Regions from separate parts of the Sphingomonas sp. NY01 genome, predicted to be linked through region 1. Evidence: riboswitches for the same ligand, from Rfam matches in the RefSeq annotation. Region 1 holds a riboswitch; each other region holds the start of a gene.

Region 1 (2,261 bases):
TCGCCCCGGCCAGCTTGCCTTCGTGCAGCTGCTTGCGCCACGTGTAGATTAGGCTGCTCGATACCTCGCGATGTGCGATGACATCGCAGACCCGAACCCCCGGCCGGAACGCCTCGGCCAGAATCTCCAGCTTCTCCGCGTCGGACCATCGCCGTCGACCCGATACCCGGCCGACCACCTCTATCCGACCAGTCATACGAGTGCTCGTATGACTGGTCGTAGAACCGATAACTTCCTGCACCGCCCGCACCCTCTTCAAAGGCGGCAAGCATCCCGGCTACCGGCGCTACCGCAAGGCGGCCTGCTGACCACGCTTACACTGGCGGGCGGTATCGTGCTCGAATTAGCTGTCAGCGAGCTCGCCATCATCGGGCGCTGCTCGCAATCGAGGATGGCTGCTCACATTATCCGCTCCGGGCGGATGCCAAAGGCGAGTCCATTTCACGGGCCGGATCGTCCCATTTCTCCGTCTCCAACCGGCCATTTCGGGAATGAGCAATCGGGAACATATTTTGGGAAAACGGCTATTTCCCTGCCGTTCGGCGCGCCTTGCGACCGTCAGCCGTCCCGTTGGAGGTTCCTTTTTGGGAAAGTTTGGGGGGCCGTGTTATCCGATACTACCAAGCGGCTTTGCTCGACCATCTCCATCAACCGAAACCATCGTGAACAGCGCCGTGGCCGCATGTCGTCGTTCCCCGGATATTAAATCCTCGGCGCTCAGATCCACACTGATCCGCACAGAGCTGCGCCCCGTCATCTGTACTCCGGCAGTTAGCTCGACCATCTCCCCCTCCCGGATAGGGGAACGGAAGTCGATCCGGTCAGATGCTGCCATAACCATGACAGCCCGTGCCTGGCGCGTTGAGGCAATGAAGGCCGCCTTGCCCATCATGCGAAGCGCATCGCCACCATAGAGGGTGCCGTAATGGTTGGTCTGGTTCGGGAAAATCATCTCGACCATTCGCAATGGCTCCGCCGCATCATGCGGGACCGTCTCGCCCATCGGCGGCAGAGGGTCTTCGCTTCCGACCGAGACGAGCGTGAAACGGCCTAGCGTACACAGCCGTCGTTCGCCGGATACCGGCGCCTCTGCGATCAGTTCGACCTCTACGTCGAGCGACTTCCGCCCCACCCGCACGACCCGGCCTGTCACCTCGACCATGTCGCCGATCCGGGCTGGTGCCGTGAAATCGATCTTCTCCGAAGAGGCGGTGACGAAGGCCGCGCGGCCATGGCGTGATGCGGCGAGGAAAGCGACCTTGTCCATATGCGCCAGGGCCACACCGCCGAACAGCGTGCCGTGATGGTTGGCATCGCCCGGGAAGACCATGTCGATCAGCTGGATGGAAGTGCTGCGATAGTCCTGTGGCATCCTGGTCCTCAATCATGCGCGAGGATATCCAGACGCCAGCTACCAGCGAGAGAGTTACACCTCTCCCGCAGCAACGCAGCGGCCAGACCGGGCACCCCGCCGGTGGTCGTTATGGCGTCGAAGGCAGGTCTCCTGGCTCGCAGGTCGTCGTCAAAATCCCGGCCTTCCCAGCGCCAAAGCGCCAGTGACACACGAGGGGATTTCTACTCGCCGCTTACAGTTGCGGGGGCAGCATCGGCATTGAACCGATTTCCCGTCTTAGCCTTCGGCCATCCGGCGAAGGAACCTTGACCGTGCCAGGGTCGCAGGAAACGTCCCTATAGGTCAAGACCAGGGGGGATTTTCGACACCGCATGGCACAGTCGAAGTCATCACGATCACGACTGCGCTTCGCAGGAGATGAAGATATAAAGATATCTTTATATCAACGTTGACACCATCGGGCTAATGGTGTTGAACGGATATGTCGAGGTTCCCCATCCCAGGCGTGGCGATGGGGCTAAGACGGGAAGTCGGTGGTGTCCTTCGGGGCAGAATCCGGCGCTGCCCCCGCAACTGTAAGCGGCGAGTGGCGGCTCCATTTCGTGTCACTGGGCTCCCGCAAGGAGCCTGGGAAGGCCGGAGCCACCGCGTTGACCCGTGAGCCAGGAGACCTGCCTTCGACGCCATAACGTTCCTCGGACGGGGGTTCCTCCGGTGGATCGCGCTTGATGCGACGGTCCGTGGCTTGCCGCCATCCGGGCCTGTTCACGCCTTGCGCGATTTCGCCTGACCTCCCGCCCGTAAAGCCAGGGTTGAGTCATGACGAATAGCGGGTTTACATTCTCGATCAGCAGTATCCCGTTCGACGAAAACTATCGTCCGGCCGACAACACGCGCATCACTACCA
Region 2 (2,261 bases), on a different replicon from region 1:
CGGTTCGCGCCGGTGGCAGGCCCCCGTCATGTCGGACGCCCGCCGGATTGCCGCATGACCCGATCCAATACCTCGTTGAAACGCCGCATCGCCGCGTTGTTCGCGCTGCTGATCCTCGCCAATTTCGCCTGCTGGGCCTGGGCGCTTGCGCTCGCCCGCCACGATGCGCTGCTGCTCGGCACCGCCGCGCTCGCCTGGGGGCTGGGCCTGCGCCACGCGGTCGATGCCGACCATATCGCGGCGATCGACAACGTCACCCGCAAGCTGATGCAGGACGGCCAGCGCCCGGTCGCCGTCGGCTTCTGGTTCGCGCTCGGCCATTCCGCCATCGTGCTGGTCGCCGCCGTCGCGGTCGCGCTGACCGCCAACGCGCTCGCCCGGTTCGAGGCGTTCGGACAGGTCGGCGGCGTCGTCGCCACCGGCATCTCCGCCACCTTCCTGTTCGCCATCGCCGCGATGAACCTCCTGATCCTGCGCTCGGTCTGGGCCAGCTTCCGCCACGTCCGCGCCGGCGGCATCTATGAAGAGGCCGATCTCGACATGCTCACCGCCGCGCGCGGGCCATTGTCGCGGCTGTTCCGGCCGATGTTCCGGCTGGTCACCAAAAGCTGGCACATGGCGCCGCTCGGCCTGTTGTTCGGGCTCGGCTTCGACACCGCGACCGAGGTCGCGATCCTGGGGCTTTCCGCCGCACAGGCCGCCGATGGCATGAGCATCGCCACCATCCTCGTCCTGCCCGCGCTGTTCGCCGCCGGCATGGCGCTGGTCGACACCGCGGACGGGGTGGTGATGCTCGGCGCCTATCGCTGGGCGTTCGTGAAGCCGATCAGAAAACTCTACTACAACATCACCATCACCCTCGTCTCCGCGATCGTCGCGATCGCGATCGGCGGGATCGAGACGCTGGCCCTGATCGCCGACAAGCTGGACCTTCGCGGCGGCGTGTGGACGCTGGCCACCGATCTCGGCGGCAGCTTCAACGGCCTGGGCTTCGCGATCGTCGGGCTGTTCGTCGCCTGCTGGCTGGTCAGCTTCGCCATCTACCGGTGGAAGCGGTTCGACGACACGCCTGTTGTCGGCCCCGCACCCGCCCGCTAAAGCCGTGGCCGGGGCGGATCATCCGCCCCGACGCGCGCCGGTGCCCCTCAAGGGCTTTGAATGGGAATGTGGTGCAAATCCACGGCTGTCCCTGCAACTGTAAGCGGAGAGCGCGCGGCACACGCCCCTTTGTAGGGGCAGCCACTGGGTTTCGATCCGGGAAGGCCGTGCCGCGATCGCGACGACCCGTGAGCCAGGAGACCTGCCGGCGCGGTGTCGCTCTTGCCCGGGTCCAGGGGATGGCCAAGGCACGGTTCTCCGTCTGAGCGACGACACTGGATGCGGCCGGGGTCGCAACCGGTGCGTGGCTTCGGACGCCTGCCCCGCGTCCGCCCGGAGTCCGCGTGCCCGCCGTCAGGCAAGCCCCGTCCGTTTTGTCGTTGATGCAAGGCGCGGGCGGAGAATGCACATGCCGGATCTTTCCCCGGATCTATCCAAAGTCCCCGTCACCATCGTCACCGGCTTTCTGGGGGCGGGCAAGACGACGCTGATCAGCCACCTGATCCGCGCCGCGAACGGCCGCCGCCTCGCGGTCGTGGTCAATGAATTCGGCACGCTCGGCGTCGACGGCGACATCTTGAAGGGGTGCGCCATTCCCGATTGCCCGGCGGAAAACATCGTCGAGCTGGCAAACGGCTGCATCTGCTGCACCGTCGCCGACGATTTCGTGCCAACCGTCGAAGCCTTGCTCGCGCTCGACCCACGCCCCGATCACATCCTGATCGAAACCTCCGGCCTCGCGCTGCCCAAGCCGCTCCTGAAAGCATTCGACTGGCCCGCGATCCGCTCGCGCATCACCGTCGACGGCGTCATCGCGCTGGCGGATGCGGAGGCGGTCGCCGCCGGCCGTTTCGCATCCGATCTCGCCGCGGTCGACGCACAGCGCGCCGCCGACCCCGGCCTCGACCACGAAACCCCGCTGGCCGAGGTGTTCGAGGACCAGCTCGCCTGCGCCGATCTCGTGCTGCTCACCAAGGCCGATCTCGCGGGGCCGGGCGGCCTCGCCGCCGCCCGCGCCGTCATCGCCGCGCAGGCGCCGCGCCCGCTGCCCGTGGTCGAGCTGACCGACGGCATCATCGATCCGCGGGTCGTGCTGGGTCTCGGCGCCGCCGCCGAGGACGACATCGCCGCCCGCCCCTCGCATCATGACGGTGCCGACGATC
Region 3 (2,261 bases), on a different replicon from region 1:
AGCAGGTCGCCCAGCAGATGGTAGAGGCAGGTCGGATCGGCCTGGCGGAGCAGCCCGGCGGCTTGCGCGTGGCGGATGCGGTCGAGCATGGGCGCGGACATGATCCGGTTCCACGCGGCGAAGCGGGTGCGCAGCTCCTCCGAATAGGCGGCCTCCGAGGTGAGAAAGGCCATGAAGCGGACATTGTCGGGCGACAGGCAGAAGCCAAAGAAATGGCGCGAGGCGCGCTTCAGCGAGGCGAGGGGATTTTCCGCGCCGTCGCCCTCGACGAACGCCTCGGCCAGTCGCTCAAGGTCGCGCGTCACTACCGCATCGAGGAGCGCCATCTTGCCGGGATAGCGGCGATAGATGGTGTGCTTGCTGACGCCGACGGCAGCGGCGATCTCCTCCATCGAGGTGCCGTCGATGCCGCGGCAGCAAAAGGCCTCGCGCGCGCCGGTGAGGACCAGGTCGTTGATCTGCTGCGCCTGTTCGCGGGTGGGTCGTCCGGTGGTGCGTTTGTCGGTGGGCATGATCTTCTTTTGCGGGCGGGGTCGCGCACGTCAAATATCGGGCGGCTGCAGGCGCAGCGCCAGACCGGCGGCGACGAAATAGGCACGCTCCACCACCGCGGCCACCGCCTGGTTGAGCCGGCCGGCCTCGTCGCGAAAGGTGCGGCCGAGCGGGGTTTCGGGGACGAGGCCGAGCCCCACCTCGTTGGAGACGAGGAACAGCGGCGCGCGCGCTTCGCCGATCGCGGCGAGCAGGTCGGCGCGGGCGGCAGCGACGTCGTGATCGCCGAGCATGACGTTGGTCAGCCACAGGGTCAGGCAATCGACCAGGATCGCACCGCCCACGGCCTCGCGGATCGCCGCGGGCAGCGCGACCGGGCAGTCGATCGTCGTCCAGCGCGCGTCGCGATCGGCACGGTGCCGGGCGATGCGCTCCGCCATCTCGTCGTCGAACGCCTGGCCCGTCGCGCAGTAGATCAGCGGCGCGGCGAAGCGCTCCGCCGCGGTCTGGGCCAGCTGGCTCTTGCCCGAGCGGGCACCCCCGAGGAACAACGTCGTCGCCATCTTGCCCCCGTGCCCGCCCCCGCCTAAGGGCGCAAGCGTGACAGGTTCCCGGAGACGGGATGAAAAGGGAATTCGGAAGCGACGCCCGGACCGGGCCGGCGTGATCCGAAGCTGCCCCCGCAACTGTGACCGGCGAGCCTCGCCCATCCCCATGCCACTGGAGTTGATCCGGGAAGGCCGGGCGCGGCGCTGACCCGGGAGCCAGGAGACCTGCCTGTCGCGGTCTGTCCTTCGCGCGGACGGGGTGTGCCGGGCGATCGAGGAATGATCCTCGCGTGACGACGTCTTTGGGGGCGTGGGTGCAGCGGGGCTTGTTCGGCGCCGCCCGTGCGCGTGCCCCCTGTTGCGAACGCGAAGGGGGAAACAAGAGCTGTGACGATTCGATATCTATTGGCGGCGCCGGTGCTGCTCGCCGCGCTGCCGGCCTGGGGCCAGAGCGCGCAGTCCAATGCCGGACTGGAACAGGTGCAGGGCGCCGACGACCGCATCGTGGTGACGGCCAACCGCGCCGCGCAACCGATCGACCGGGTGGGCCAGGCGATAAGCGTGCTGGACACCGCCGAGATCACGCGGCGCCAGTCGGTGGCGGTGGCCGACCTGCTGCGCCAGACGCCCGGCGTGACCATCGCCCGCAACGGCGGGATCGGCACGCAGACCGGGGTCAGCATCCGCGGTGCGGAAACCGACCAGACGGTGGCACTGATCGACGGCATCAAGCTGAACGATCCGTCGGCGCCCGGCGGCGGGTTCAACTTCGGCGGATTGCTGGTGGGGAATATCGCGCGGATCGAGGTGCTGCGGGGTGCGCAGTCGGTGCTGTGGGGCAGCCAGGCGATCGGCGGTGTGGTGAACCTGATCACGCGGCAGCCGACCGAGGCACTGTCGGTCAACGCGCGCGCGGAAGGGGGCTGGCGCGATACGGGGCAGGTGTTCGCGAACGTGTCGGGCAAGGCGGGGCCGGTCGCGGCGAGCCTTGGCGGCGGGTATTTCACCAGCGACGGCCTGTCCGCCTTTGCCGGCGGGACCGAGCGCGACGGATATCGCAACTACGGCGCCAATGGCAGCGTGACGGTGGACGTTGCCACCAACCTGTCGCTGGACCTGCGCGGATTCTATTCGGATGGCCGGACGGAGATTGACGGCTTTCCCGCACCCGCCTTCACCTTTGGCGATACGCGCGAATATGGCACGTCGAAGCAGTTCGTC

Evidence for each region. A riboswitch is a leader RNA that binds a small molecule or an ion and turns the genes downstream of it on or off. The one in region 1 is predicted to bind cobalamin.
Region 2: it holds a riboswitch for cobalamin, as region 1 does, so the genes downstream of both, cobW (cobalamin biosynthesis protein CobW) here and NPJ82_RS16920 (acyl-CoA thioesterase) in region 1, are expected to answer to the same signal.
Region 3: it holds a riboswitch for cobalamin, as region 1 does, so the genes downstream of both, NPJ82_RS06205 (TonB-dependent receptor) here and NPJ82_RS16920 (acyl-CoA thioesterase) in region 1, are expected to answer to the same signal.

Annotation. Positions count from the first base shown of each region.
Region 1 covers NZ_CP101723.1:221,365-223,625, reverse strand. Annotated here, with positions in the region: gene NPJ82_RS16925 (transposase) at 1-196, opposite strand, end outside; gene NPJ82_RS16920 (acyl-CoA thioesterase) at 608-1,372, opposite strand; cobalamin riboswitch at 1,477-1,677, opposite strand; cobalamin riboswitch at 1,825-2,048, shown strand; gene NPJ82_RS16915 (DUF1852 domain-containing protein) at 2,174-2,261, shown strand, end outside.
Region 2 covers NZ_CP101722.1:368,442-370,702, reverse strand. Annotated here, with positions in the region: gene NPJ82_RS01865 (HoxN/HupN/NixA family nickel/cobalt transporter) at 55-1,098, shown strand; cobalamin riboswitch at 1,120-1,323, shown strand; gene cobW (cobalamin biosynthesis protein CobW) at 1,508-2,261, shown strand, end outside.
Region 3 covers NZ_CP101722.1:1,239,649-1,241,909, forward strand. Annotated here, with positions in the region: gene NPJ82_RS06195 (TetR/AcrR family transcriptional regulator) at 1-512, opposite strand, end outside; gene cobU (bifunctional adenosylcobinamide kinase/adenosylcobinamide-phosphate guanylyltransferase) at 543-1,055, opposite strand; cobalamin riboswitch at 1,081-1,288, shown strand; gene NPJ82_RS06205 (TonB-dependent receptor) at 1,428-2,261, shown strand, end outside.